One region of the Bacillus paramycoides genome, then DNA from elsewhere that is predicted to be linked to it. Evidence: predicted binding sites of a transcription regulator. Region 1 holds the regulator's gene; each other region holds the start of a gene.

What was found. The regulator Rex, encoded in region 1, represses fermentation and respiration genes when NADH is low (regulators of the CRP and FNR family bind a similar motif). The targets are predictions, from matches to a motif close to TTGTGAAATATTTCACAA.
Region 2: hcp (hydroxylamine reductase) is a predicted target of Rex. The motif match lies at 6,236-6,253, and genes of this name have one in related genera.
Region 3: adhE (bifunctional acetaldehyde-CoA/alcohol dehydrogenase) is a predicted target of Rex. The motif match lies at 6,368-6,385, and genes of this name have one in related genera.

The regions. Positions count from the first base shown of each region.
Region 1 is NZ_CP152427.1:258,400-269,158, reverse strand. Features, by position in the region: gene AAG068_RS01560 (FtsK/SpoIIIE domain-containing protein) at 1-623, opposite strand, end outside; gene AAG068_RS01555 (hypothetical protein) at 651-1,172, opposite strand; gene AAG068_RS01550 (hypothetical protein) at 1,227-1,439, opposite strand; gene AAG068_RS01545 (hypothetical protein) at 1,466-1,609, opposite strand; gene AAG068_RS01540 (hypothetical protein) at 1,822-1,992, opposite strand; gene guaA (glutamine-hydrolyzing GMP synthase) at 2,228-3,766, opposite strand; purine riboswitch at 3,931-4,032, opposite strand; gene groL (chaperonin GroEL) at 4,172-5,806, opposite strand; gene groES (co-chaperone GroES) at 5,845-6,129, opposite strand; gene AAG068_RS01520 (CPBP family intramembrane glutamic endopeptidase) at 6,531-7,280, shown strand; gene AAG068_RS01515 (YdiK family protein) at 7,277-7,468, shown strand; gene AAG068_RS01510 (redox-sensing transcriptional repressor Rex) at 7,498-8,127, opposite strand; gene AAG068_RS01505 (ABC-F family ATP-binding cassette domain-containing protein) at 8,315-10,237, shown strand; gene tsaD (tRNA (adenosine(37)-N6)-threonylcarbamoyltransferase complex transferase subunit TsaD) at 10,658-10,759, opposite strand, start outside.
Region 2 is NZ_CP152427.1:3,282,705-3,293,463, forward strand. Features, by position in the region: gene AAG068_RS16890 (GyrI-like domain-containing protein) at 1-131, opposite strand, end outside; gene AAG068_RS16895 (helix-turn-helix transcriptional regulator) at 242-1,201, shown strand; gene AAG068_RS16900 (DUF805 domain-containing protein) at 1,389-1,760, opposite strand; gene AAG068_RS16905 (ABC transporter permease) at 2,060-2,809, opposite strand; gene AAG068_RS16910 (ABC transporter ATP-binding protein) at 2,810-3,571, opposite strand; gene AAG068_RS16915 (DUF1048 domain-containing protein) at 3,728-4,069, opposite strand; gene AAG068_RS16920 (PadR family transcriptional regulator) at 4,145-4,465, opposite strand; gene hcp (hydroxylamine reductase) at 4,885-6,171, opposite strand; gene AAG068_RS16930 (hypothetical protein) at 6,448-7,479, shown strand; partial or broken gene bla2 (BcII family subclass B1 metallo-beta-lactamase) at 7,916-8,689, opposite strand; gene AAG068_RS16940 (DUF3784 domain-containing protein) at 8,891-9,181, shown strand; gene AAG068_RS16945 (hypothetical protein) at 9,211-9,492, opposite strand; gene AAG068_RS16950 (hypothetical protein) at 9,626-9,820, shown strand; gene AAG068_RS16955 (serine hydrolase domain-containing protein) at 9,923-10,759, shown strand, end outside.
Region 3 is NZ_CP152427.1:4,232,985-4,243,743, reverse strand. Features, by position in the region: gene AAG068_RS21975 (peptidoglycan D,D-transpeptidase FtsI family protein) at 1-1,676, shown strand, start outside; gene AAG068_RS21970 (YrrS family protein) at 1,793-2,443, shown strand; gene AAG068_RS21965 (YrzA family protein) at 2,478-2,693, opposite strand; gene AAG068_RS21960 (class I SAM-dependent DNA methyltransferase) at 2,830-3,468, shown strand; gene mtnN (5'-methylthioadenosine/S-adenosylhomocysteine nucleosidase) at 3,483-4,178, shown strand; gene AAG068_RS21950 (O-acetylserine dependent cystathionine beta-synthase) at 4,261-5,184, shown strand; gene AAG068_RS21945 (bifunctional cystathionine gamma-lyase/homocysteine desulfhydrase) at 5,188-6,321, shown strand; gene adhE (bifunctional acetaldehyde-CoA/alcohol dehydrogenase) at 6,581-9,184, shown strand; gene AAG068_RS21935 (YrhC family protein) at 9,311-9,538, shown strand; gene AAG068_RS21930 (ABC transporter substrate-binding protein) at 9,696-10,643, shown strand; gene AAG068_RS21925 (FecCD family ABC transporter permease) at 10,649-10,759, shown strand, end outside.

The sequences.
Region 1 (10,759 bases):
ATTGCTGAAGCTAGGTTAATTCGTTCGTCTTTATATTTTAAGAAAGCATAATCAACATAGTTAACGGTTATATTTATTGATTCTAGTTCCATTCCTAAAGTAGCTTCGAGGTTTTCGCCAAGATTGGTAGCTTCTTTTGTAAATCGGTCACCATTTCTTGCTATTCGTACATATACTTTTTCGTTATCCTCTTTGAAATAAATTTGAATAACTCTCTCAATTATTCGTTCTTTTACTTTTTTCCCATCTTCCTCAACCTCAACTACAGTTTCATCAAACAATTTTATCGAATGAATCATATAGGCTAGATTATTAGCAATCCATGACTTATGGCCCTTAACAAAGTCAAAGTAGAATCTAATACTTTTATAAATAGATACCACCCAAAGAACTACTATTAGTACATCAACGAAGCTATTGAAACTCATATAGCCATGAATCACAGGAATATCAATTATTAGTGGGGGGATAGAGTTTGACACCTTCACAAAGAAAACCGTCAGCATAAGGATGAATATTACAAAGAAATATTTTAATAATTTATTTTTCCTTTGTGGATATACAACCTCTTGCCAATCATCGTTTCTTTTATTGATTATGTTTGTAAGTGCATTTCGCTTCATGGATTGCTCCTTTCAAATCTTATTAGCTTAGTTTCCTTTGTCCCACACTGATGAAAACCCCGCTAAAATTTTTACCAAGAACTCATATGAGACACCTCTAGTACTGCCATTAGGATATATCGCTTTATTAGCCACTTCTTTCAAATCTAAATGTAACTGACTTCCTTTAGGCATTCGTTCTTTAATTTTTTCAATTTCAGATCCGGTCGCTTCTTTCGCAAACACATCCCATTCAATTAGGAACCCATTTTCAAGCAGCCAATCAATCGGTTCTGAGGATTGGCTATTTCCCTCTGTATTTCTATTCTCACAGTTAATACCTTCCCTATCAAAGAAATCAGTAACCCTTTCTTTATAGTGCTCTCTTCGCCCAAAGCTAGGAAGATTTTGACCTTTTATCACTTCACTTACTACTTCATAAAAAGCACCGTTAAGAGCTTCCCAAATATTATTGGAATCACAATAAACAAGTATTGTCTGCTTATTCTGTCCGTTTTTAGCTTCATCACTGAATCTATCTATAACAATTGTCACTTGGTTCTTTCTCAAAATATTCACCTCTCCGTATCGTGATTAATTTAAGAACGGGAATTAGCCCCCGTTCTATTTTTTCTTAGAATTAAGTAATAAACGTTTTTGAAATAATCCATCAATGTATTTGACTTTTGAGTCCAATTGGTCAACCAATTTGCTAACTTCAAATACGGAACAAGCATATCTACCTGAGGAAAGATTCGCAATTAAATCTAATTGCTTCATTGCTCTTTTCATCCTCTTTTCTAACAGTCTTTGGAATTTTTTCTCTTTTGTCGTCATACTATTTTCCTTTCTTCTTTTTAAAATTAATCTTCAATTACAATTTCTCCATTATCACCAATGTGATAATCACCGTTTCCGATAGCTACAGATTCCATATACTCATCTAAATACTCAATGACTTCAAGTTGTTCCTCATCTGACAAATTTTCAAATTCTTCTTCAAGCATTTCAATTAATACCTCCCTCACTAACTTTAATCACGCAAATAGTCACCAAATTGCGTTGAAATAATATTATCACCATAAATTCACCTGGTCAACACCAAAAATACATATATTTGCGTGATTTTTTGGTGAGTTACTATTGAAAATAAATATTTGTTCTCGAAAAAGGCAAAATAAAAAGGCTAATCTAAAATGATTAACCTTTGTTTTATTATTTATTTTTCTTCTTTTTTCTTCTTTTCCATTAGTTCAACTTGATTTTTTAGTGCATATCCAATAGCAAAACCTTGAGTTACTTTCCCTCCTCCAGATTCTTCACTAATCAATTTTTGCAACTTTGTTAAGTTCTCTTTTGCTTCAATAGATAATGTAATTGTCATTCTCATAAAATTGCCTCCTATAAATAAACATCCTATTACGTGTCATTTTACCACCAATATGGTGATTTCACAATTTAGTAGAAAAATCATTGAATACACACACTTATCAATTAACCCCCCAAGAAATATATCTTGGGGGGTCTTTTGGTGGTGAACACTATCATAAATCAAGCATTTAAAACATTTAACAAGTTAAAAAACGCTTTAAGATAGGCTTCACAAATATTATTAATTTAATGTCTTATTCCCACTCAATTGTTGCTGGTGGCTTACTCGTTACATCATACACGATACGGTTAACGTGTTTCACTTCGTTTACGATACGTACAGATATTTTCTCTAATACGTCCCAAGGGATACGTGCCCAGTCAGCTGTCATACCGTCAATAGATGTTACCGCACGAATACCTACTGTGTAATCGTAAGTACGCTCGTCACCCATAACACCTACGCTACGCATACCAGGAAGCGCAGTGAAGTATTGCCAGATTTCGCGGTCTAATCCTGCTTTAATAATTTCTTCACGTAAAATCGCATCAGATTCACGAACGATTTCTAATTTCTCTTCTGTGATTTCACCTAATACGCGGATACCAAGACCAGGACCTGGGAATGGTTGACGCCATACGATTTCATCAGGAATTCCTAGTTCAGATCCTAATACACGTACTTCATCTTTAAATAACGTGTTTAAAGGCTCAATTAGTTTGAACTGCATGTCTTCTGGAAGTCCACCAACGTTATGGTGAGATTTAATTGTTTGTGCAGTTGCTGTACCACTTTCAACGATATCTGTGTAAAGTGTACCTTGTGCTAAGAAGTCCATTCCTTCTAACTTAGAAGCTTCATCATCAAATACATAAATGAATTCGTTACCGATGATTTTACGTTTTTGCTCTGGATCTTCTACACCTTTTAACTTGTTCATGAAGCGTTCTTTTGCATCCACTTTAATAACGTTCATGTGGAAGCCTTCACTAAATGTTTTCATAACGCCTTCTGCTTCGCCTTTACGAAGTAAACCGTGGTCAACGAAAATACATGTTAACTGATCACCGATTGCTTTATGAATTAATACTGCTACAACAGAAGAGTCTACACCGCCGCTAAGTGCGCATAGAACTTTTTTGTCTCCAACAGTTTCACGGATTTTCTCTAATTCTACTTCGATAAAGTTCTCCATGTTCCATCCTTCAGAACAACCACATACGCCGAATACGAAGTTTTTAATTAAATCGTTACCGTGCTCAGAGTGACGTACTTCTGGGTGGAATTGTACACCGTATAAGTTTTTCGCTTCATTGCTCATACCAGCAATTGGACAAGACTCACTTGTTGCATCTACTACGAATCCTTCAGGTAAACCAGTTACTAAGTCACCATGGCTCATCCATACAACTTGCTCTTCTGGAAGGTTTGCATATAATTTTGATTCGTTCTCTACTTTAAGAACAGCTTTTCCGTACTCACGGTGGTTTGCACGTTCTACTTTCCCACCGAAGTGTTGTGTCATAAGCTGCATACCGTAACAAATACCGAAGATCGGTAATCCTAGTTCAAAGATTTTTTCATCACAATGTAATGCACCTTCACCGTATACACTATTTGGTCCACCAGAGAAGATAATCCCTTTTGGATTCATTGCTTTAATTTCTTCCGCAGTAATTGTATGTGGATGAAGTTCACTGTATACACCGAACTCACGAATTCGACGTGCTATTAACTGATTGTACTGACTCCCAAAATCTAAAACGATAATTGTATCGTGCTGCTTCTTCAAAATAATCACCTCAACGTTAGTTCTCGTATATAAATATTTTCACCAATTCGGCGAAAAGCATTACCAATATAATAAAAAAAGCCAGTCCTCCGCCTCTAGTCTCATAACAAAGAAAAGGCAGGGTCTGGCTTTATAAAGAAAGATAGTCTTCCGCTCTTTATAAATATAAGACACACTGCCTTCATAGTCAGGTTGTTTACGGTAACCCGGTAGAGACTCTCAAACCTTATCTTTGAGGATATATGAAGGATCGTTTTATATTATCTTCCTAGATTCTAACAATGAAGTATCTATATGGTCAAGAGAGAAAGCGACAAAATTCTACAGAAATTCATTTCCTTTTCTAAAAAACACAAAAAAACATCCATTTCTATATAGAAATGGATGTTTTTCGAGCAAACGGAATTACATCATTCCGCCCATACCGCCCATGCCCATGCCGCCCATGTCAGGCATTGCTGGTGCATTTGGTTCTGGTTTGTCAGCTACTACAGCTTCAGTTGTTAAGAACATAGCTGCAACAGATGCTGCGTTTTGAAGTGCAGAGCGAGTTACTTTAGCTGGATCTACGATACCAGTTTCAAGCATGTTAACCCACTCGCCAGTTGCTGCGTTGAAACCAACGCCTACTTTTTCGCCTTTTAGACGCTCTACAACTACAGATCCTTCCAGACCAGCGTTGATTGCGATTTGACGAACTGGCTCTTCTAGTGCACGAAGTACGATGTTGATACCTGTTGCTTCGTCGCCTTCAGCTACGATAGAAGCTACTTTTGTGTATACGTTCATAAGTGAAGTACCACCACCTGCAACGATACCTTCTTCTACTGCTGCACGAGTTGAGTTAAGTGCATCTTCAATGCGAAGTTTGCGCTCTTTTAACTCAGTTTCAGTTGCTGCACCTACTTTAATTACTGCTACGCCACCTGCAAGTTTTGCAAGACGCTCTTGTAATTTTTCACGATCGAATTCAGAAGTTGTTTCTTCTAATTGCGCACGGATTTGACCGATGCGAGCTTCGATTTGTTGTGTGCTTCCTACACCTTCAACTACAGTTGTGTTTTCTTTCGTTACAACAACTTTACCAGCGCGTCCTAAAGATTCAACTGTAGCAGATTTTAAGTCACGACCTAATTCTTCAGTGATTACTTCGCCACCAGTTAAGATTGCGATATCTTCTAGCATTGCTTTACGACGGTCACCAAATCCAGGAGCTTTAACAGCTACTACATTGAATGTACCACGAAGTTTGTTCACTACTAATGTAGCTAACGCTTCGCCTTCTACATCTTCAGCAATGATAAGAAGCGGTTTACCTTGTTGTACCACTTGCTCTAATACTGGTAAGATTTCTTGAATGTTAGAAATCTTTTTGTCAGTGATTAAGATGTATGGGTTATCAAGAACTGCTTCCATTTTGTCAGAATCAGTAATCATGTAAGGAGATGCATATCCACGATCAAATTGCATACCTTCTACTACGTCTAATTCTGTTGTGAATCCTTTAGATTCTTCTAAAGTAATAACGCCGTCGTTACCAACGCGCTCCATTGCTTCAGCGATTAATTGACCTACTTCTTCGTCAGCCGCAGAAATAGCAGCTACTTGTGCGATTGAAGATTTACCTTCGATTGGTTTAGAAATCGTTTTTAATTCTTCGATTGCAGCAGTAACAGCTTTTTCGATACCTTTACGAAGACCCATTGGGTTCGCACCAGCTGTTACGTTTTTAAGACCTTCACGAATCATAGCTTGTGCTAATACAGTTGCAGTTGTTGTTCCGTCACCAGCTACATCGTTTGTTTTGCTAGCAACTTCTGCTACTAATTTTGCACCCATGTTTTCGAATGCATCTTCTAATTCAATTTCTTTTGCGATTGTTACACCGTCATTTGTAATAAGTGGTGAACCGAATTTTTTCTCAAGAACAACGTTACGACCTTTTGGTCCAAGCGTTACTTTTACTGCGTTTGCAAGAGTGTCGACACCGCGAAGCATCGAACGACGTGCTTCTTCACTAAATTTAATATCTTTTGCCATAATAATTGACCCCCTTGGATTTTTTAAGATTTATATAATTAACCGATAACTGCTAAAATGTCACTTTCACGTAAAATCAAGTAGTCTGTACCTTCGTATTTCACTTCAGTACCTGCATATTTTGAGAAGATGATAAGATCACCTGCTGCTACCTCTAAAGCAACACGCTCACCATTTTCAAGCACTCGACCAGTACCTACTGCAATAACTTTACCCTCTTGTGGTTTTTCTTTTGCTGTGTCTGGTAATACAATACCACTTGCTGTTTTTTCTTCCGCTTGAACAAGCTCAATTACAACGCGATCACCTAATGGCTTTAGCATGAACAATAACCTCCTCATTTTGTTATGTAAATTTTATTTATTAGCACTCAGGTCACCCGAGTGCTAACACACTTATAATAATAAATAATCTCAATTTCTTTTGCAAGTAAAAAAATCATAATTTTTTCGCAAATTAAGTTATACACTTTTCTATATAGATTCTCTCTTCTTCTACCTTTACTATATGAATCGTTGTTTCCACTACTCGTATGTTACAATATGAAAGGACACCCTAAGTTGTTTTCGCTACACACACAACTTTCTCCTGTCTTCTATTATAATTTCAAGTAAGGATTTACGAAAAAAACATAATTTACGTAAGGTTTATATCGTAGGTAGCATATGTACATGTTATCCTACCTTATCTCATACACTAGAGGTAGAAAGGATGGTTAAACCATTTGAAAAAACAATATTGGTGGGTTATCGTTACATACATTTTAATGCAGTTATCATCCATAGCTGGATTACCGCTTCTCCTGAAAACTGGACTTTATGATAACAGAGGATTTACTAGGGAGGAGAAATTCCAACTCATAACTGGCCACTGGGCAATCATTAGCTTCTTTATTGCATTATGTATCGTGCTTTGGTTACTTAGAACAGATATTCGTGATAGACATTTAGATAAAACGCGGTCTACTGTTCCAGCTACAATTGGATGGATTTTTATCGGATTCTTCTTAGCATTTTTCTCACAAAGTATTGCTGGTATGATTGAAATGTATGTATTAGGTATTAAACCTGGATCTGAAAACACAGCGAGGCTTATGGATATCGCAAGAACTACTCCTTGGTTCCTAATTGTTATATCTATAATCGGACCTATTTTAGAAGAAATCGTGTTTAGAAAAATTTTATTTGGTACACTTTATAAGAAGTTTAACTTCTTTATTGCTGCTATCATTAGTTCTCTCGTATTCGCAGCAATTCATTTTGATTTCACTCACTTATTGGTATACACTGCAATGGGGCTCGTATTTGCCTTTTTATATGTAAAGACGAAGCGTATTATCGTTCCAATTGCGGCCCATGTTGCAATGAATACATTAGTTGCAGTTGCTCAAGTTTTAGTGAGTAATGAACACATTCAAGAAATGATTAAAGAAGCTGAAAAAATGCAAGGCTTTATCGGAGGATTTTTAGTATGAGAAACTCGCCATTGTTCATGGCTGCATTGTACTTCCTTCTAGGATGTATCTTTACACGCTTCGCCATTACGAACGTAACAGATACAATCTGGAATATGTGGACAATACTATTTGCAGTTATGGCAACAATTGATTTTAATTTGGCACTTCGCCTTATCTTAGTTAAATTCACAAAGAAAAAACAATAATAAAACGCAGAGGTCGCTTCCTCTGCGTTTTATTGTGGATAATTCTTTAAAAAGTAAACAAGTGTTTGTAACTCTACTGCTAAATCAATATGATGAATTCTTATATTGTCTGATACATTTAAACGTGCTGGTGTGAAGTTTAAAATACCATGCACACTCGTTTCAGCTAATCTATCTGCTACAGATTGTGCTACTGTAGCCGGTACTGTTAATATTGCCACTTGTATATCATTTGATAATCTTTCTTCTAATTCATCTAAGTGATATACAGGAATGCCCCCGATTTCTGTTCCTACTTTCTCTTCACTAACGTCAAACGCCATTTCAATTTTTGTATTATTGTTTTTCGTGAAATTATAATGTAAGAAAGCGGTCCCTAAATTACCTACTCCAATAAGCGCTACACGTGTTATATCATCTTGGTCGAGTGTTTCACGGAAAAATGATAATAAATAATTTACGTTATATCCATATCCTTTTTTCCCTAACGCCCCAAAGTATGAGAAATCTCTTCGAATAGTTGCGGAATCAACCTTTACCGCTTCACTTAATTCGGCTGATGAAACACGTTGCTTACCAGATAGAGATAAGTTTTGGATAAATCGATAGTATAGAGGCAATCTCTTAGCAGTGGCTTGTGGAATTTTCTGCTGCTCCATATAACCTCTCCTCTCTTCCTATCTTTATTCATATGCTTTAATCAAATACAGAAGTTTAGCACTTATTAAATTCCTTGTATAATAGAAAGAAGAAGTATTCTCTCTGTATTTTAAACTATACACTATTTTTAGTATGATTGAGAAATATAAACATGGCAAAGTTAAGAAATTATTTGAGGTGAAAACATTGATTTTATTACAAGTAAACGCGCTTTCGAAATTATACGGTGCAGAAACGATTCTTGCAAACATAAAATTGGAAGTTCAAACGAAAGATCGTATCGCATTAGTCGGACGAAATGGAGCTGGAAAATCTACGTTATTAAAAATAATAGCTGGTGAGCTATCCCATGATGGTGGCGAAATTATAAAACCGAAAGATGTCTCAATCGGATACTTAGCTCAAAATACCGGTTTAGAAACGTCTTTAACAATTTGGGATGAAATGTTAACCGTCTTTACACACTTGCAGCAAATGGAGACAAAACTTCGAAGGCTAGAGCAAGAGATGGGACAAGAAGTAAACTTTTCAAATGAGGCTACATATGAAAGATTATTAGCTGATTATGACCAATTACAATTAGATTATAAAGATCAAGGTGGCTATCAGTACGAAGCAGATATCCGCTCGATTTTAAGTGGTCTTGGCTTCCCAGTTGAAACGCACCAGACGACGATTTCTACATTAAGCGGTGGACAAAAGACACGATTAGCTCTCGGTAAGTTATTATTAACGAAACCAGACTTACTTATTTTGGACGAGCCTACAAACCATTTAGACATCGAAACATTAACATGGCTTGAACAATATTTACAAGGCTATCCTGGCGCAATACTAATCGTTTCCCATGACCGTTATTTCTTAGACAAACTCGTTACACAAGTATATGAAATTTCGAATAAAGAAAGCAGACGATTTGTTGGTAACTACAGTAAATATTTAGATTTGAAATCAGCACTATACGAGCAAGAAATGAAGCGTTATGAAAAACAACAAGATGAAATCGCTAAGCTTGAGGACTTCGTTCAAAAAAATATAGCTCGTGCATCTACGACAAAACGCGCTCAAAGCCGTCGTAAACAATTAGACCGTATGGAACTATTAACAAGACCATTAGGTGATTCTAAGTCAGCTTCCTTCCACTTCGATATCGAAAAACAAAGTGGAAATGATGTTTTACAAGTAAAGGATGCAACTATCGGCTATGATGAGGATCCGATTATTGAACATGTAACAATGCGCTTAACTCGCGGGGATAGTGTTGCTTTAGTTGGCCCAAACGGAATTGGAAAATCCACATTATTAAAATCCATTGTGAATAAGTTACCACTACTACATGGTGATGTTTCTTTCGGATCCAATGTATCTGTTGGGTATTATGATCAAGAACAAGCTAACTTAACATCTTCTAAACGAGTTTTAAATGAATTATGGGATGAATATCCATTACAGCCTGAAAAAGAAATTCGCACAATACTAGGCAACTTCTTATTCACAGGAGACGATGTACTAAAACCAGTGTCTTCTCTTAGTGGTGGACAAAAGGCTCGGTTAGCTCTTGCAAAACTTATGATGCAAAAATCAAATTTATTAATTCTCGATGAGCCTACGAACCATCTTGATTTAAATAGTAAAGAAATCTTGGAGAATGCTTTAATTGATTATCCAGGTACCCTTCTGTTTGTCTCACATGACCGTTACTTTATTAATCGTGTAACGACAACTGTTGTTGAGCTATCAACAGAAGGTGCACAAGAATATTTAGGGGATTACGATTACTACGTCGAAAAGAAAAATGAGATGATTGAACGTGCGGAATTAGAGCAAGAAGATGAAGCACCCGTTCAAAAGACAGTTGCACAAGAAAAATTAAATTATCTCGAAGAAAAAGAGCGCAAAAAGTTGGAGCGTCAACGTACTCGAAAAATTGAGGAACTAGAACAAAACATTGTACAATTTGAAGAAGAAATTGCTACGTTAGAAGATCAACTTTGCTTACCAGAAATATATGCAGATTACGAAAAGGCTAGTGAAATTACAACGAAAAAACAAACATTACAAGAGCAACTTGACGCTTGTATGGCAGAATGGGAAGAGTTGCATTTATAAGAGTAGTAATAAGAAGGGTGTCTCATTAATCGGTATTATTGACGATGGGGCATCCTTTTTATCCTCTAGTCCAGTTCAACGTCTATTGCATAAAAGATTCGAAACAACATATCGATTTACCGACAAGGTTTGACAATATTAGCGTCCCCTATAATAAAAGCATATTTCAAAATGTTTTTTAAAGATATCTTCTTGTTTTTTATTTCCCGAAAAAGAATACATTCAAAGGTCAGACTTCATCCGATTTATCCACAAGTTTATACACATATCCACCTTTATAAAATAAACACCCAAATAACTTTTTCCACATTACCCACAATTAATAAAAAAGTTATGCACATTTTATATACACAATAAAACCCATATTATCAACAGATAATATGGGTTTTATCCACAAGCTGTGGTTAATTTTGTGTATAACTATGCTTCAATATCTAATCCTGGATTTGCATTTAAAGCTAATGTAGCTCGTTTTCCTTGTTCATATGCAATTGTACCTGCCGCTGCGATCATTGCTGCATT
Region 2 (10,759 bases), 2.3 Mb from region 1:
TCTTTAACAGCCGACCAAAAGTCTTCCTTTTCTTTATTGATTCCAGCAAAGTCTGTATAGTCACTCTTAATTTCAGTTCCAATACCTAACACAATAAAGCTATCTTTTTCTTCAATCGTATAATTTTTCATATTCAAAACCTTCCTTCTTTTAAAATGAATCAAATGATTTATCTTTTCATCTGATAAGTTTATAATATCTTTAAATCATGTCAAAAAATGATACTGTTTAGGAGACTCCAATGAAAAAAGTTGAACGTATTAATACAATCATGCGTTATATCAACAATCGCTCCCACTTTACAATTACTGAAATCATACGAGAATTTAACATATCACGATCGACAGCTATTAGAGACATTAGAGAAATTGAAGCTATGGGCATGCCACTTGTTGCTGAAGTTGGGAGAACTGGTGGATATTTTGTTATGCATAACTCTATCCTGCCCGTTGTTCACTTTACTGATAATGAAGTGAAAGCTCTTTTTATTGCCTTTATGGCTACAAGAAATCAACAACTTCCCTATTTAAAAAGTCGCCAGTCTTTAGCCGAAAAACTACTAGGACTCATCTCCGAAACTCAGCAAGATGACCTTGTTCTTTTAAATCAACTCTTGCTTTTTGAAGGGACTAACCCTCATAATCCCGATTTACTTGAGCTTTCTGACCTCCCCCACCCTATGTTAGAAAAACTCATTCAAATCCTTCTTTTGGATAGACATTTATTGATTACTGTCAAAGAAGAAAAAATCAAGTCTTATCCAATTTACCTATTACACCTTTATCAAGAAAAAAGCCATTGGATCATTGAAGGATTTGACTTAAAAGAAGAAAAGAAGCTGATGTTTCCTGTCGATGACCTCATTAATATCGAACCGTACACAACGAAAAAGAGGTTAAATACGAAAAAGATTTTAGAAAAACTCAATAAAAAGGACGAGGTAATGAACCTTGTACTTGAACTTGGCCCAAAAGCAATAGCCCAGTTCAAAAAATACCACCCTTTCAAAGTTTCAATTTCTTATACAAACCCTTACCAAACTACAGCCATTTTAAAAACATTTATCGATGTTCACAATTCCGATGAAGTGACAGAGATGACAAATTGGCTACTTTTCTTAGGGAAAGATCTTACAATCAAGGAAATGCCCGAAGAAGTATTAAACGATTTCCAAGAGAGGTTATGTTTATATTCACCATAAGCAGCGATCGGTTACACCTCAAAATATTGAATTTAATTCGTTACCAGTTGTCCATAATTTTAAATTCCTAGGGAAAACATTGTATTTGCTATCAAAGCTGAACGAAGCTTCTAAGAATAATACAATAAAAAGGTGTGAACTAGCTTTTAGTTCACACCTTTTTATATTAGAGTTTACTATACATACATTAAATTGCTTGTTTCAGATTTGAATGTGGATTTGGTCCATACTTATTCTCGCCTTCGTCACTTTCAATGATACAAAACACAAGTAGAACCGCTCCTCCAAATGGCACCAAATTTAATAGCTGCCACCATCCGGTTTTTCCACTATCATGTAATCGACGAGCTTCCACTGCCAGAGTAGGAACGATAAAAATTGCTATATATAGCAAAGTAATATTGGCTCTTAAATAGAAGACAGACGGAGAATATGAGGCAAAATATATTAATGACCAAAACGTAACCTTATTAACTAAAGTAAAAATCCAGTACTCTTTTCTCGTTGCTCTCCCACTAAATTTGGCATAGTTTTTGAGAGCATATAAATACCATTTCATTTGAATCTCTCCCTTTTCCATCCCCTAAACAATTAATTTATACATTATATACCTTATAAGTATAAATATAACACATCACAACTATGACCTCTATATTTATATAGAATATTCTGTTTATTTTCAAGTTATTTTAGTTAAGCGTTACATACCATATTTCATGGCATTTGTATTCAATTCATTATTCTCCTATTTACTTTAAAACTACTACAATTAAGCGAAGTATGAATGTATTATTAAAGCACGGAAAATCTTCCCGTGCTTTTTCTAAAACGTATATAATTTCGGATGATTTAATTCACTTACCCTAACTGACGTTTAAATGCTTTACTAGCAAAAAAGTACGAGATAATCATGATTCCTACGCACCAAGCAAGCGCAATCCAAATATCGTTGCCAACAGTCCCTTCATATAAAAGGGCACGAATGGCATTTACAATTGAAGTTACAGGCTGATTCTCTGCAAATGCACGAACAATTTTTGGCATCGTTTCAGTAGGTACAAAAGCTGAACTAATAAATGGTAGAAAAATTAGTGGGTACGAGTACGCTGTCGCTCCCTCCATAGACTTCGCTTTCAGCCCTGGAATGATAGCTAGCCATGTGAGCGCTAGCGTAAACGTTCCTAGTATCCCAACTACTGCAAGCCATTCTAGCATATTAGCACTGGAACGGAAGCCCATTAAGAGCGCAACAAGTATAACCACTACGATAGTAAGAGCATTCGCAACAAGAGAGGTTAAAACGTGAGCCCACAATATCGATGAGCGCTTAATTGGCATCGTAATAAAACGTGCCATTAGCCCACTCTTTACATCCGTAAATAATCGCACAGAAGTGTAAGCCACACCGGATGCGATAGCCATTAGCAAAATTCCTGGCAATAAATAATTAACGTAGTTATCCGTTCCTGTCTTTATCGCCCCGCCAAACACGTAGACAAACAATAGCATCATCATAATTGGTGTAATCGCTACTGTAATAATTGTATCCGGACTACGCATAATATTACGCATTAAGCGCCCTAGTAATACCCCTGTTTTGCTTTTCATTTACATCTCCCCCTTTTTACCAATAATCGCAAGGAAAATTTCTTCCAATGTCGGCTGCTTCTCGATATACTTCACTTTTGCTGGCGGGAACATCTCTTTTAGTTCAGTAAGAGTACCTGTCGTAATAATTTTTCCGCCATGCAAAATAGCGATACGATCTGCCAGTTGTTCTGCTTCCTCTAAATACTGGGTTGTTAGCAAGATGGTTGTGCCTCCACCAGCAAGTTCCTTGACTGTATCCCACACTTCGATCCGCGCTTCAGGATCAAGTCCAGTCGTTGGTTCGTCAAGAAAAATAACTGCTGGCGCCCCAATCAAACTCATCGCGATATCAAGCCGGCGCTTCATCCCGCCTGAATACTGATCTGCCCTCTGATTAGCCGCATCCGTCAGGATAAATCTTCCAAGCAAATTGTCAGCGATTTGAACAGGATTGGAGACACCACGTAACTTGGCAATCATGATCAAGTTTTCCCTCCCGGTAAGCATGCCGTCTAAAGCTGCGAACTGCCCTGTCAAACTGATGCTTTGACGAACATGATCTGGTTGACGTTCGATATTAAATCCACAAATACTTACTTCACCATCATCTTGTTTCATTAGCGTCGAAAGGATATTTACCGTTGTCGTTTTCCCCGCTCCATTTGAGCCTAGCAGCGCGAAAATTTCGCCACGCTGCACTTCAAAATCCACTCCCTTTAAGACTTCTTTATCTTTAAAAGATTTTTTTAATCCTTTTACAGAAACCGCTGCATTACTCATACTTTTTCCCCCTTTATCAAAATAGATTACCTATACCCTCTATTTAGTATCACTGATAATCTGTAATACTTAGTAGTGATTTAAAAATATAACTGAATAGCGATGGTGGCAATTCACATTTGTAACCAGCTAATCAGTTGGTATTCCTAATTGTATTTATTTTTTTCTCAACTTCTTCATAATACTTTCATTCAAATCTTCACGATACTTGGAGACATACGTTTTAGCGTTTGCCACTAGTTCGTCAGCAAAAGATGCTACGTCTTCCCCAGTAATGTCAAGCACTTGTCTGCCTTCTGCTGCACCAGCTTCAAACAAATCGATTAATTCATACTGTATGTGCAGCATATCCATACCGTTTCCGGTCGAAAAATTCCACATGTAGTTTTGAATTTTCTTAAACACAAATTGATAGTCCTCGGGTAGTGCTGCAACACGTGCCATCATCATTCTGTACTCTTTTTTATCACCAATTAATTTTTTGAATATTTCCAACATATTATTTTCCTCCTTTTTTATAAAGCAGAACAAGAAACTCTCCAAATATGAGCCGGAACATTTTATATTATGAGGCTAGTTTGACTTCAAGACGTTAATTTTTGAAGATACAAAATCCCATTTTTTCCAAAACAATTCAAGTTCCTGACGGCCTGCTTCATTTAATGAATAAAACTTACGAGGCGGCCCCATATCTGATGGTTTCTTTTCAATATTCACAAGCTTTTTCTTTTCTAATCGTACGAGGATAGTATAAACCGTCCCTTCTACGACTTCGGTAAACCCAAGATCATTCAGGTAGCGGGTAATCTCATAGCCGTACGTTTCACGGCGGCTGATGATTTCCAGTACACACCCTTCCAGTGAACCTTTCAACATTTCAGTTAAATTTTCCATATCCTGATCCTCCTTTACCCCCTATTCTGTCTGACTTATATTCAGTATCACAGAGTACTAAGGCGAATTTTTACTGAATAGCTTTTGAGTAAAACCACACTATTCAGTATTACTTATTACAACTACATTGTATGACTAAGTAGTTGTGAATGTCAACTGATTTTTAAAATTTTTCTAAAAACCGCTATTACCTATCGTTTGCTGAAAATATTTTGAGAAACAGCACTACTCAGTATTACCTATTACAAGTACATTGTATGACTGAGTAGTTGTAAATGTCAACTCGATTTTTATATTTTTCTAAAATCAACTATTACCTATCCCACTAAAAAAAAATGCCCCGAAACAAAAATTCTACATTTTTGTTTCGGGGCGCTATAGGCCAGTTCTTCTTCTGAATAAGACAAATCATCCTTTTGTTACGATAACATCATTTCCATATCTTCCGCTGCATTTGTAATCAGTTTCAAACCGAATGTTTCTTGTAATACATCAAGCACGCCAGGTGAAATAAATTCAGGCGCCTTTGGACCGATGCGAATATCTTGAATGCCGAGACTAAATAGTCCAAGTAAAATCGCAACCGCTTTTTGTTCAAACCATGAAAGGACAATACTAACTGGCAATTCGTTCACTTCACATTGAAATGCATCTGCTAAAGCGGCTGCTATTTTCACTGTAGAAATTGAATTATTGCATTGTCCTAAGTCAATGTAACGCGGAATCTCTGTACCAGGTACAACACCGTACTCTACATCATTAAAGCGGAATTTTCCGCAAGAAGTCGTTAAAATAACCGTTTCTGGCGGAAGTGACGTTGCTAATTCACGATAATATTCCCCGCCTTTTCCTGGTGCATCACAACCTGCGATGACAAAGAAACGCTTAATCTTCCCTTCTTTTACTGCCTCAATAATTTCTGGGGCCAATGATAATACTGTATTATGATGAAACCCTGTTACTAACTGTTCATCCGACTCCATATGTACTTCTGGAAGTTCTAGCGCTTTTTGAATCAACGGTGCAAAATCATCATTTTCAATTTTTTGTACACCTTCTAAACCTGCGATATCATATGAAAAGAATCGATCAGAGTATAATCCTTTAATTGGCATTACACAGTTCGTTGTCGCTAATATGGCACCTGTAAATTTTTCAAAAAGACGTCGTTGATCATACCATGCCTTACCGATGTTTCCTTTTAAATGCTTATATTTTTTCAGCTGCGGATACCCGTGTGCTGGTAACATTTCAGAATGCGTATAAATATTAATTTCTTTTCCTTCTGTTTGTTTTAATAATTCTTCTAACGCAAACAAATTATGACCAGTAACTACAATTGCTTTACCTTCCACATGGTTTTGTGTAATTTGAACAGGTTCTGGAACACCAAAGTGATTCGTATGTGCCTCATCTAACAACTCCATTACTCGTAAAGCCGATTTCCCAACTTTCATAGCCATATCAATATGTTCTTGTTCATTAAAGTTAGAATTTGTTAATGTCATATACAATGCTTCTTGCGTTGTAGCATCTACAAAACCATCCGTATACCCTAGCTGAGCAGCATGCGTACGATAAGCAGCAATTCCTTTTAATCCAAATACAATCGTATCTTGTAAACTTGCTATTGTTTCATTTTTACCACAAACACCTATTACTTTACATCCGCCTGTTGGCGTTTGTTCACATTGATAACAAAACATGATCATCCCACCCTCTCCCAATCATTCCTTACAAATCAAGCATAATACCCATTGAGGAAAAGGGATGTGATATCAATCACAATAAAATATAAAAATTTGTGACAGTTCACATTGTTGACATAATATTGTTACTGTCTTCTAATATTCATATTTGCAAATCATTATTTATTTGCATCATATATCGGCGTACTGTTAAGGAATACAAATATCATATTTATTTAACATTTCACAAAATTTTCCTTACTGATGGTACAATTAAAGTTATGGAGGGATAATATGGTATATACGATGGTTTATTACGGAATACTGTTTCTTATACTCGGTATTGCAGTATTTCTATTTATTATCGCTGGATCACGAAAAATTAGGAATAAAAATCTTTCATTCGTATTGATCGGTTTAGGGATGAATATACTTGTAAGCCCAGTGTCACTTTTTATAGGGGTGATGGCAACAGATTCTCCCTATAGTACTAGACTAGATTTTTGGAAAGGATTTCTCTTTATTCAAGGAATACCTCTTTTCTTACTACTTATAGCTTTCATTTGGTGGCTTATTCGCACGCCAAAAGTAACAGTTCAAACAAGTATTGAAAAAGAACTTGAACAAAATAGTAAAAGTACTAAGAAAAAAGCGACACGAGGACGTCCCATTACTACCTTACGTATTGTAATTCCAATTATTTTAGTAGTAGGCTGTTTGTCTTACATTTTGTATTTACAGGACATTACACTTAAAAAAAGTCATTCTCCAAATAATAAAAATACGATTAAGGTAGTAAAAATAGATTCAGACTCTTCTCATGGTTCCTTTCCTGTAAGAATTAAATACGGCTTATGGGAACATTTTGACACAAGTATTGCAAATGACGGGGAACGTCTCGATTCCTCAAACGTTTCCGTAGATTGGAAAAACGATTATGAAGCAACGATAACGCTACGAGGAAAAGAATCCGTACCTGAAGTTGTGGAATTTGACATATCAAATAAATCCAATGGTCCTGTTTTTAAGAAGGTACAAAAAGTGGTCAGTTCCTTTACCTTTCAAAAAAGTGAATCTCCAAATTTAATAAATATTATCGAGCTTAGAGAAACAATAAAATCAAAAGGACCAAGTCCCAGTTCAACTGTAAGAATCTATTATGGGAAAAGAGGTAGCATTTTAGAAAAATATAAAGAGGTCACTCTTAAGGAAATGTATACGACAGACAACTTCAATATCAATTGGAGAAACGATGAACAAGTACAAGTAGAAGTAATAGAGGAAAATTTAGTAACGGCTACCATCGTGATTGATTTGTCAAAATGAATTTATTTTTCACATGTTATAACTGTGTTCTATCCGGCACACGAGAGATACATAGCATTTACAAATAAATAGATTTATAAACATGATGAACCGCCCCTTTCTTTACAATACATTTACATTATCTTAACATTGTTTACATTATTTATATGATATATTTATATAGAATCTACTTAATAAATTTCATGTACATTGTTATCTTTATAATCTATTATCTGATTGATAAGAGATTATGTTATATTTTCATACCAGGGGTGAATGAGAATGACTGAAACTTTAAAAACACTTATAATGCTTGATGCTACTTACGTTGTTATCGCTATTATGACAGTACTGATATTTGTATACTTGGAATTAAAATCTCAGTAACGTATGCAGGCTTTGCATTTAAATATAGTTAGAAGAAAGCGAGGAGAAAATTGTTTCTCCTCGCTTTTTCTTATTTCAACAAATCCAATGTATGTAAAAGTAATCCTCTGTCCCCTACTTCTCCATGACCAGGCACTACTGCATTTATATTTCTATATCGCGTCAGCACATTCTCAACCGATGTAGACCATTCATTTACATAAGCATCAGCAACGTTCCCTAAATCTTTCGCAGACCTAGATTTCACTAAACAGCCTCCAGCTAAAATGTTGTATTGTGGTAACCATACGACAATATTATCTTCTGTATGCCCTTTTCCTGGGTAAAATGTTTCTACTTTCATATTTCCAAACTTCAAATTTGTAACGGTTTGTAAATCTCCAAGTGGTTCTTCCTATCCATTTTTCTTTGCTAGTTCTGCAGTTAATGCCGTACTATGCGCTTTAATACCTCTTTCTTTCAACATTTTAATTCCGTCAATACGATCAGCGTGCGCATGTGTAATAATGACATCCGTTACGCGCTTCTTAAATTTCTTTTCTACCATTTCTATTAATTCCTTCGTTAACTTATCATCCCAAGAAGAATCGACAAGTACTAAACCTTCAGAAGTAATAAGAACTAGACCGTTCGAAGGAACTGCTTCCCCGTTAAAATAACCTAACTCCGTATGAACCCATACATGCTTGTTTAACTGAGAAATTGAAATGGTTCCTGATTCATTTTTTATTACTTTTTGCTCTAGCTTTTGTTCCGCTTTCACAGAAGAAATTGTACTCATAAATTGAGTTGCTCCTAGTAAACTTACACATACCCCTACTTTTAATAATATATTCTTTTTCATTTTCTCCACCCTTTCTTTCAAACGAAATAGTTATTACCTATAATAGACAATTCATCTCAAATATTTGTTCCATATTTTCTTACATATTTTTCATAACATGAATAAAAAACGCACAAAATTTTGTGCGCTTTAATTGTATTTTGTTAAACATTCAAATTCATACTATAATTTATTTATAACCCTTTAACGGAGGTGTTTTCAATGACTCTCTTCGCTTCTCCATCATTATTCATACTAGCAATCATTTCATTTGCACTAGCCTATTTCATCGGAGTTAAACAATACACTTGGCTCTTATCAGGATTCAATGAACGCCGTGTGCCAAATAAAGATAAGTTATCAAAAATAGTTGGTCTTTATAATTTAACTGCCGGTGCTATTGCCACAATTGGTAGTGTCTTCACTACTCCTAATGTCAAAATCTTATTTCCTATCATTATAATCGGCCACGTTATAATTGCTGCTTATGTAAATACACGCATGGTGCATTGAAAAAAGATCATCCAAATGGATGATCTTTTTTATAATTTATCAACATATTGCTTCGCTTCTAGTAAAGAAAAACCAAAAGCCTCTCTTACTCTTTTAACTGCTGTAACTGTTTTTCCTTCTTCCATAAGCTGGCGTAACTCTTTATTAATTTCAGGTTCTCTATCTATAATTCCCATTTCTTTCGTAATTAGCTGTAATCTATCTTCCATCCTCTTTAAACGTGCATCCGTTTTCTTTTCGATTCTATTTAATTTTTCAACAATATAAATAAACCCAAAGACCGCTATCGGTATGATCATCCAAAATTCCATGACTATCCCCCCTATTAGCTTTCATTTGTTTTATTCCATTATCTTATGTAAATTTTACCATAAAACACATTTAATGTATAATAGTAATATACAACAATGTTGATAAAACCTTTTATTTTAGGGGGGACACTTTATGAAAAGATTTTTAAATACGTTGCTACAATTTGTAGTTCTTTCAATTGCACTACATTTATTATTTGATATCGTTGGCTGGCTTGTTTTCAATGCGCCAATTCAAAACAAACAAGTTATCATTTCCTTACTAACAACTTCATGGTTTATGTACATGTACCGAGATAAATTTTTTAAAACATTCACTTCGAATTAACTAAAAAAACTTCATCGATAAAAGATGAAGTTTTTTCTTTTTCTCTCTATTTACTACTGTATAATAGAACTAACATTCTGTCTTTTTAAGAAAGGAGTCACTATGAACTTAAAAAGTAACGATATATACGAAAAAATGAACCAATATTCCGTTGCAGGTTTAAGCCTTGCTATTATACGTGATGGCAAACTAGACGAAACGATTGCCTTTGGAACGCTTGAATCTAGAACAACTAGAACTGTCACTACGAATTCTATATTCAACTCTTGTTCAATTAGTAAATTCATCACTACAATGCTCGTACTAACGTTATCAGATCAAGAAATCATACATTTAGATGAAGACATAAATGATAGACCCACATCTTGGAACATACCTACCAACCTATTTACCTCACAGAAAAAAGTCACCCTGCGAAATTTATTAAGTCACCAATCTGGAATTATTGATCCTCCTAATAGTTTTGGACATTATACATTTGCACAAGGGCGACCAAACATGTCTGAACTCCTTGCCGGTAAAACATCCTATTGCCCAGTACCAATAGAAATAACTTATAAACCAGAAAGCGAATTTCACTACTCCGATGCAAACTTTTGTATTATTGAACTACTACTTGAAGATATAACTGGAAAACCATTCAATCTTTTACTTGAAGAATATATCATTCAGCCACTCCAGCTAAAAAATAGTACAGTATTCTCTTCTGAAGATATAAATAAAATGGAGACCTTTGCTTGCGAGCATAATAAAAATGGCACCGTTACAAATGAAAAGTATCCATTTTATCCCTTCGCAGCTGCTTCAGGTATTTGGACAACACCAACAGACTTATCAACTTTAGTAATTGAAATCATTCATTCCTTACAAGGAAAGGGCAAACTAAAACTTTCTCAAAAAACAGTACAAGATATGATTTCACCTCAAGGTTGCTCAAAA
Region 3 (10,759 bases), 1.3 Mb from region 1:
AAATACAAATTATAGATACAGAGTCATTTGCGGATCGTAAGATTAATTTAATTGAAAAAAGTGTTACACAACGGACACAATCCATTACGGTAGATGATGGACGAGGTCATTTTATAGATCGAAACGGTAAGGAAATAGGCGAGAAAAAGTACCCCGTTTTAATTGTTTTTCCATTTCTACAAATAAAAAATGACATGTTAGAGAAAATTGCGCATATCATTGGTGTGTCGAGACAAGAGATTGAAAGTCAAATGAAAGATAAGAAAAGTGCATTTATCATGCAAAGGGGAGATGGACCATTTCGATTGGCACGCGAGCAGATGGAGAAGGTAAATCAATTAAATGTATTAGGTATTGTAGCAGCTGAAGTTCGTTTACGGCAAACTGGCAGGGTGAATCATTTAATTGGCAATGTGGGTGAGAATGAACGAGAATTTCAAAAACGATACGGAGAAGTAAGAAAAATTTCAAAGCAAACGCCAATTGGTATTTCAGGATTGCAACAATCATTTGATGAGTTTCTTTTGACCGATGGAGAGACGAAAGTATTGTATCAGGTGGATCGGCAAGGAGAACCGATTTTTGGAAAACAAGCGAAATATACGTCGCCTGGAAATCCGTTTTACCCAGTGAAGATTCAAACTACTTTACATAACGAGTTACAGCGAAAAGCAGAAGAAGTAGTTGAAGCAAGCGAAATAAAGAAAGGGGGATTAGTGTTACTTGATGTAAAGAAAAATGAAATTTTAGCGATGGTCAGTAAACCATCTGTACAGGTGAAAGATGAAAGGCTATATAAAACTACACTTGAAAATCAAATGTTAACACCACATTTCCCTGGTTCTGTTTTTAAAACAATAGTTGCAGCGGCAATAATTGATCAAAATGGAAATGTTTTTAATCGCAGATTTAATTGTAATAAAGATTTATATGGTGAAGACCACCCGCAAATTATGATGGGGACACTTAGTTTTAAAGAGAGCTTTGCTAGAAGCTGTAATAGGACATTTTCAGAGTTAGGTAACGAGTTAATACAAAAGGATAAGATGGTGTTAGAAACTTACGTAGCAGCTTTAGGAGCCGCTGATAAGGTTGGATGGAGAGGCTCTGTATTTCATACAACTCATTTTGAGCAAATGCCAGAGGAGAAGAGTGTTACGATTTGGGGGAATGAAGGGAATAAGAATAGTAAAAAAGCGGTAGCACAAACAGCAATTGGACAGAAAGATGTACGCATGTCACCTCTAGCGATTGCCAATATGATGGCGACAATTGCTAGGGATGGAGAAAAAATGGAAGTAAAAGCTGTTGAAAAAATAATGTATAAAAATGGAACAGACTTTTATACATTTGAAAACCATGCATTAGGTGGAAAGCAGCTTCCGTATGAAACAGTGAAAACATTACAACAGTTATTAAGGAGCGTTGTAACAACGGAGAAAGGAACAGGAGCCGCATTCAGGTCGTTACCACTAAGTGTCGCTGGAAAATCTGGGACAGCACAAACAGGAAAAGGGACGAAAGAGAATCGTTGGTTTGCAGGTTACTTTCCATATGAAAATCCAAGATACGCTTTAGTTGTCGTGGATATAGAAACGAATAGCAATGTAAATAAAGTTACACCTATTTTCAAAGCTATCGTAGAATCAATCTATCGATTAGAGAAGGAAAAGTAATCTTGCAATTCATAGTGAAATGTTTTCATTTCATGAAAATATTATTGTAAATGTTCAACCTTTCTAGATTTAATGTTACAATAGCAAGTATGAAAAACTGCATGGAGGTTTGAAGAATGGCAGGAGGATCTAGATTCCAACAGAAACAACAAAAACGTCGTCAAAACGGTGTTTTAAATATTGCAATCGCAATTGTATTAATATTAGTAGCTATTGTATCATATCAATTGTTTGTTCCTGAAAGAAAAGAAGAAGCGTCTCCTAGGGACAAAAAAGTATCTCAGCAAACAACGAAAGAGAATAAATCTGAGAAAGCTAAAGGAAAAGAAGAGACGAAGAAGAACGAGCAAGAGATGGCAGAAGCTAAGAAGAAAGAAGAAGAAGAGAAGCTAAAGGCTGAAGAAGAACAGAAAAAAGCTGAGGAAGAAGCGAAAGCTAACGAGAAAGTACCAGCTGAAAAAACACAGCCAAAGGCAACTGACGCTTATACGAAATCTTCTTGGAAGCCAGTAGGTACAGAGCAAGGTGCAACACCTGCGATGACGTTTAAAAAAGGTACAGCAGATTGGAATGAGATGAACCAAGCAATTTCAGCTGCAATTGACGTTCCAGTAGAGCAATTAGTTATTCATCGAATCGGAAATAACGGTAAAAATAAAGCTTACGGTAACGTACAAGATAAACAATCAGGTAAAAGATATTATGTAAATATTGATTGGGTAGAGAATGAGGGCTGGAAACCAGTACTTGTTCAAACTCTAAACTAAAAAAGAGAGGCTCCTTAGGAGCTTCTCTTTTTTGTTAACGCAATTTTTTTAATTTAAAATGAACAACCGCGCTATAATACGGTCTTTTGCTTTCAGGATCCATAACCATTTGATGTGAGATGTGATGAACTTCAAGCATAAGTGCTTTATTATTATCAATTTGTTCACTAATTTTTCGTTCTAAAGAAGCTAAGTCTCCCGCTTCAAAAAATTCTACTTTATCTTCTAACATTTCAAAGGTAAATGACATGAAGACGGCCCCTCTCCTATGTAATCAACTATAGTGTAACAAAGAAAAGAAGGAAATACCATGTACATTTCAATTGACATTTTTAGAAAGAGGGAATATCATACTGATAAAACCGATAAGAAAAAGGGGGATTTTTATGGGTACAGAATTTAATGGTTTATTTGATGAGTGGGCTCATACGTACGATTCATTTGTACAAGGCGAAGATATACAATATAAAGAAGTTTTCGCCCATTATGAGGACATTCTAGAGGATGTAGTTAACAAGTCATTTGGTAATGTATTAGAATTTGGTGTTGGTACTGGTAATTTAACAAATAAATTATTACTTGCTGGCCGCACAGTTTACGGTATAGAGCCGTCACGTGAAATGCGCATGATTGCAAAAGAGAAATTGCCGCAAGAGTTTTCCATTACAGAAGGTGATTTTCTTTCATTTGAAGTCCCAAATTCAATTGATACCATAGTAAGCACCTATGCATTTCATCATTTAACAGATGATGAAAAAAATGTAGCAATTGCGAAGTATAGTCAATTGCTAAACAAAGGTGGTAAAATAGTGTTTGCTGATACGATATTTGCAGATCAAGATGCATATGATAAAACTGTTGAAACAGCAAAACAAAGAGGTTTTCATCAGTTAGCAAATGATTTGCAAACGGAATACTATACACGTATTCCAGTCATGCAGTCTATTTTTGAAAACAATGGCTTCCATGTAACGTTTACGAGATTAAATCATTTCGTTTGGGTAATGGAGGCAACTAAGCAATAGAAAGAGGGATTAGATTGAGAATTGCTGTAATTGGAGCAATGGAAGAAGAAGTACGTATTTTACGTGACAAATTAGAACAAGCAGAAACAGAAACGGTTGCGGGTTGTGAATTTACGAAAGGACAATTAGCAGGACATGAAGTAATCCTGTTAAAGTCTGGTATTGGTAAAGTAAATGCAGCGATGTCAACGACAATTTTATTAGAAAGATATAAGCCTGAAAAAGTAATTAATACTGGTTCAGCTGGTGGATTCCATCATTCTCTAAATGTAGGAGATGTCGTTATTTCAACAGAAGTTCGTCATCATGACGTAGATGTAACAGCATTTAACTATGAGTATGGTCAAGTACCAGGAATGCCGCCGGGATTCAAGGCGGATGAAGCGTTAGTTACATTAGCTGAGAAATGTATGCAGGCAGAAGAAAATATTCAAGTTGTAAAAGGTATGATTGCAACAGGCGATTCATTTATGAGTGATCCGAACCGCGTTGCAGCAATTCGTGATAAATTTGAAGATCTTTATGCAGTAGAAATGGAAGCAGCAGCTGTTGCGCAAGTATGCCACCAATATGAGGTCCCATTTGTTATTATTCGTGCACTTTCTGATATTGCTGGTAAAGAATCAAATGTTTCATTTGATCAATTTTTAGATCAAGCAGCTCTTCATTCTACAAACTTTATCGTAAAAGTACTAGAAGAGTTAAAGTAATGTAACAAAAAGGCAACTGTCTCATATAAAGAAAATACATACAGTTGCCTTTTCTTTATTGGCAAATAAGGGGGAGAACACGATGAATATATATCGTGGAGTTCATGAGTTAATTGGTCATACACCAATTGTAGAAATTACTCGTTTTTCACTTCCGGAAGGGGTTCGTTTATTTGCAAAGCTTGAATTTTATAACCCAGGTGGAAGCGTTAAGGACCGGCTAGGAAGAGAATTAATCGAAGATGCGCTAGAAAAAGGGCTTGTAACCCAGGGTGGAACAATTATTGAACCGACTGCTGGAAATACTGGTATTGGACTGGCACTTGCAGCGTTACAACATGATTTACACGTTATTGTTTGTGTACCAGAGAAATTTAGTATTGAAAAACAAGAATTAATGAAAGCACTAGGCGCAACGGTCGTGCATACGCCGACTGAGCAAGGAATGACCGGTGCGATTGCAAAAGCGAAAGAGTTAGTAAATGAAATACCGAATTCATACTCTCCAAGTCAGTTTGCGAATGAAGCAAACCCGCGTGCATATTTCAAAACACTAGGTCCTGAACTTTGGTCGGCACTTAACGGAGAGATTAACATATTTGTTGCAGGAGCAGGAACTGGTGGTACATTCATGGGGACTGCATCTTATTTGAAAGAAAAAAATATAGATATAAAAACGGTTATTGTCGAACCAGAAGGCTCTATTTTAAATGGTGGTAAATCTGGCTCGCATGAAACAGAAGGGATTGGCCTTGAATTTATCCCGCCATTTTTGAAAACATCTTATTTTGATGGAATTCATACAATTTCTGATCGAAATGCATTTTTAAGAGTAAAGGAATTAGCGCAAAAAGAAGGACTGCTCGTTGGGAGCTCTTCCGGAGCAGCATTTCATGCAAGTTTACTTGAAGCAGAGAAAGCGGCGCCAGGTACAAATATTGTAACGATTTTTCCTGATAGTAGTGAGCGCTATTTAAGTAAAGACATATACAAAGGATGGGAATAAAAAATGAGAGCAAAGACAAAGTTAATTCATGGTATTCGCATAGGAGAACCTTCAACTGGATCTGTAAATGTACCGATTTATCAAACAAGTACGTACAAACAAGAAGCAGTTGGTAAGCATCAAGGATATGAATATTCACGTACAGGCAACCCAACACGTGCAGCTTTAGAAGAAATGATTGCTGTATTAGAAAACGGTCATGCTGGTTTTGCATTCGGTTCAGGAATGGCTGCTATTACAGCTACAATTATGCTGTTCTCAAAAGGTGACCACGTTATTTTAACAGATGATGTGTATGGTGGAACGTACCGCGTTATTACGAAAGTATTAAACCGCTTCGGTATTGAGCATACATTTGTAGATACAACAAAATTAGAGGAAGTTGAAGAAGCGATTCGTCCAAATACGAAAGCGATTTACGTGGAAACACCAACGAACCCATTACTGAAAATTACTGATATTAAGAAAATATCTACTCTTGCAAAAGCGAAAGATTTATTAACAATTATTGATAACACATTCATGACGCCATATTGGCAGTCACCGATTTCTTTAGGAGCAGACATTGTACTTCATAGTGCAACGAAATATTTAGGAGGTCATAGTGACGTAGTTGCAGGTCTAGTAGTTGTAAATAGCCAGCAATTAGCAGAAGACCTTCACTTTGTACAAAATTCAACAGGAGGCATTCTTGGTCCACAAGATAGCTTCTTACTACTTCGTGGTTTAAAAACATTAGGAATTCGAATGGAAGAGCATGAAACGAATTCACGCGCTATTGCGGAGTTTTTAAATAACCATCCAAAAGTAAATAAAGTATATTACCCAGGCCTTGAGTCACATCAAAACCATGAACTTGCAACAGAACAAGCAAATGGATTTGGTGCTATTATCTCATTTGATGTAGATAGCGAAGAAACGTTAAATAAAGTACTTGAGAAATTACAATACTTTACACTTGCTGAAAGTTTAGGAGCAGTAGAAAGTTTAATTTCTATTCCATCTCAAATGACACATGCATCAATCCCAGCTGATCGTCGCAAAGAATTAGGAATTACAGATACATTAATTCGAATTTCTGTTGGTATTGAAGACGGCGAAGATTTAATTGAAGATTTAGCAAAAGCGTTATCATAATAAAAATGCACTGCTCATATAGGCAGTGCATTTTTATTATGATATTTTGTGAAATATTTCACAAAATAGACATGCACAAATGAAATCATTTCATGTATATTAAGTTCATGAAATGTTACTCACGAACAAACTTGTGAAATGTTTCACAAATAATGAGGTTCATGTAGGAAAGCAACTCTATTTTTTTTGCGCTAATCGGGACTCATTATGACCTATAGGGTCTTATTTAGTCCAAGATAGCAGAATAGGAGGAATTTACATGGTAGTCAAAGAGAAAGTTGTAAATGAAATGCAGGAAGTAAAAGAGATGGTTGATACGTTAGTGAATAACGGTCGAAAGGCTTTACAAGCATTAGAAAGTTTTACACAAGAGCAAATTGACAACATTGTTCATGAAATGGCATTAGCAGGTGTTGATCAACATATGCCACTTGCGAAGTTGGCTGTTGAAGAAACAGGTCGTGGTGTATACGAAGATAAATGTATTAAAAATATTTTTGCTACTGAATATATTTGGCATAGTATAAAGAAAGATAAAACAGTAGGGATTATTCACGAAGATCCTCATGAAGAAATAATAGAAATTGCGGAACCGGTCGGTGTAGTAGCTGGGGTAACGCCAGTAACGAATCCAACATCGACAACGATGTTTAAAGCATTGATTGCGATAAAAACGAGAAATCCAATTATTTTCGCATTTCATCCTTCCGCACAAAAATGTTCCATTGCAGCGGCGAAAACAGTATATGATGCAGCAGTGAAGGCGGGGGCACCAAAATATTGTATTCAGTGGATTGAAAAACCTTCTGTTGAAGCAACGAAACAATTAATGAATCATGAAGATGTTGCGCTTGTTTTGGCCACTGGAGGAGCAGGTATGGTGAAATCAGCTTATTCTACTGGAAAACCAGCGCTAGGTGTAGGTCCTGGTAATGTACCATGTTATATAGAGAAATCAGCGCATATAAAACGAGCAGTTAATGATTTGATTTTATCCAAAACATTTGATAACGGCATGATTTGTGCATCAGAACAAGCAATCATTATAGATAAGGAAATTTATGATGCTGTGAAAGCAGAAATGATTGCAAATGATTGCTACTTTGTAACAGAGGAAGAGAGAAGAAAATTAGAAAAACTTGTTATTAATGAAAATACATGTGCGGTAAATAGTGATATTGTAGGGAAATCCGCACAGTATATTGCCGCATTAGTTGGAATTAATGTGCCTGAAAATACAAAAATGCTTGTAGCTGAAATACAAGGTATCGGAGCAGCATATCCACTATCTCGTGAGAAATTGAGTCCAGTATTAGCTTGTGTAAAAGCAAATTCATTAGAAGAAGGATTTACATATTGCGAAGAAATGTTAAACCTTGGTGGTTTAGGACATTCAGCAGTTATCCATTCTGTAAATAAAGAAGTGCAAAAGCAATTTGGATTACGTATGAAAGCTTGCCGCCTTATTGTAAATGCCCCTTCATCACAAGGTGGAATCGGTGACATATATAATGGATTTATTCCATCACTTACGCTTGGCTGCGGTTCCTACGGGAAAAACTCGGTTTCTCAAAATGTAACAGCGACGCATTTATTAAATATAAAAAGGTTGGCAAATAGAAAAAAGAATATGCAGTGGTTCAAATTACCACCAAAAATTTATTTTGAAAAACATGCGACAGCATATTTAGCAAATATGCCTAACATTTCACGTGCGTTTATTGTAACGGATCCAGGAATGGTTGAGCACGGATATGTAGATACGGTCGCGCATTATTTACGTAAACATGCAAATGATGTGAAAGTAGAAGTTTTCTTTGAGGTTGAGCCAGACCCATCAGATGAAACTGTGTTTAAAGGTGCGGAAATGATGAGAAGTTTTCAGCCAGATGTAATTATTGCACTGGGTGGTGGATCAGCTATGGATGCAGCGAAAGGGATGTGGCTTTTCTATGAGCATCCAGAAACAACATTCTATGGGATTAAACAGAAGTTTTTAGATATAAGAAAACGTACATGTAAATATCCGGAATTAGGGAGTAAGGCACAATTTGTTGCCATTCCAACAACATCAGGAACAGGATCAGAAGTGACACCATTCGCGGTTATTACAGATAAGAAAAATAATATAAAGTATCCACTCGCAGATTATGAATTAACACCAGATGTAGCAATTGTTGATCCGCAATTTGTAATGACAGTACCACCACATGTAACAGCTGATACTGGGATGGACGTATTAACGCATGCAATTGAGGCGTATGTGTCTGTTTTAGCAAATGACTATACAGATGGATTAGCATTAAAGGCCATTGATCTCGTATTTAAATATTTACCAAGAGCATTTAAAGATGGAAATGATGAAGAAGCACGAGAAAAAATGCATAATGCTTCTGCAATCGCAGGAATGGCATTTGCCAATGCTTTTCTAGGTATTAATCACAGTTTAGCACATAAAATTGGACCGGAATTCCATATTCCGCATGGGCGTGCGAATGCAATACTTATGCCACACGTAGTTCGCTATAATGCTATTAAGCCAAGAAAACACGCGTTGTTCCCAAAATATGAGCACTTTGTAGCTGATGAACGCTATGCACATATTGCGAGAATGCTCGGACTTCCAGCAAGTTCGGTGGCAGAAGGTGTGGAATCACTTGTCCAAGCAATTATTGAACTTGGAAAAAAATTAAATATAAACATGAGTATTGCAGGACAAGGGGTTGCTAAAGACCAATTTGAAGAGGTTGTTGGATTATTGGCAGAAAGAGCTTTTGAAGATCAATGTACAACAGCTAATCCAAAGCTCCCTCTCATTTCAGAGCTGAAAGAAATTTATATGAAAGCATATAAAGGTGAGTAATGGTTATGAAAGAGCCGCCATAAAGCGGCTCTTTTTCTTTTGGAAAACATCTCCCAGAATGGCTGTATTTACTTGTCTTTAAGTGTAATAGAATATGATACAGTTAAATGGAGGAGTGAGAATATAATGAAAAAATTACAAGAAAAAATAGAAGATTATACTCGTTTCGGACAAATTCTTCTCGCTGTAAGTACATTGTTAATGGTTGGCTTATTGATTCCGAATGAAGCAAAAGAAACAATACAACCTTTTGTTATGATGGGGAGCATCGTTATATTTTTAAGCTTATCCTTCTTTTTCTTTCAGCGTGTGAAAGTGATGCAAGACGAGTTAGAGGGAAGCGAATGTGAATAATATAGATAAATAGAGCGTTGCAAAAAGAAGAAATCTTTTTTGTAACGCTTTTTGTTTTTTCTAGAAAATGTATGCGGTTTATATTGACAATGATAATCCTTATCAATTAAAGTAGAATAGTGGTTAATGATTATCATTATCAGTTAGAGGTGAAAGAATGAAAAAATCTATTACGCTATTCACAGCGATTTTATCAATTTTTTTCTTATTAATAGGTTGCAGTGCAAAAGGAGACGAAAAAGCGTCTGCAACAAAAACAGAAAAAGGAAAAGAGGAAATTGAAGTTACCGATCTGTCAGGAAGAAAGGTAACATTCGATAAAGTGCCAGAGAGTTTTGCAACATTAAGTATGGGAGACATGAATATTATTCACGCTTTAGGCGGGAAAATAGTAGGTCGTCCGGATGCAAAAATAACTCTTCCAGAGGATGTAAAGAAAGTACAAGTAATTGGAAATGCGCATCAGCCAAATTTTGAGCAGATTGCTAGCTTAAAGCCGGATGTACTTATTGCTAACAATGGATTCCAAAAGAACATTCCAACGGTTGAAGGCCAAGGGACGAAAGTAATGATTTCTTCTGCGAATTCCGTACAAGATATTCAAAAGAATATTGAACTGTATGGAACGATAATGAAGGAACAAGATAAAGCGAAAGAACTTAACAAAAAAATTACGGATCAAATGAAGACATATGAGAAAAAGAGTGATGTGAAAGCATTGCTAGTGTATGGAGCACCGGGTACTTATTTAGCAGCATTACCAACATCTTTATCAGGTGATATTTTAGAAAAAACAGGTGGGAAAAATATTGCAGCTGATTTTCCAGAAATGAAGGAATATCCGCAATATGCGCAGCTAAGTGTAGAACGTATTATTGAGGCGAATCCAGATGTGATTTATTTAATTACACATGGAGATCCAAATAGCGTTAAAAAAGCATTTGAAGGCGAAATGATGAAAAATGAAGCGTGGAAAAACTTAAATGCAGTAAAGCAAAACCGCGTAGTTATTTTACCACCTGACTTATTCGGATCAAACCCTGGAACAAAAGTCACAGAAGCGATGGATTTTATGTATAAAAGTATACAAGATGTAAGGAAATGATAAGTATGGAAAGTAGTGAAGTTGTGAGGGAAAAGGAACATCCTTTTGCGAAAAAAAGATGGATAATAGCAGTTACTTTAGGAGTATTAACCATTCTAGGTCTTTTTTATGGTCTT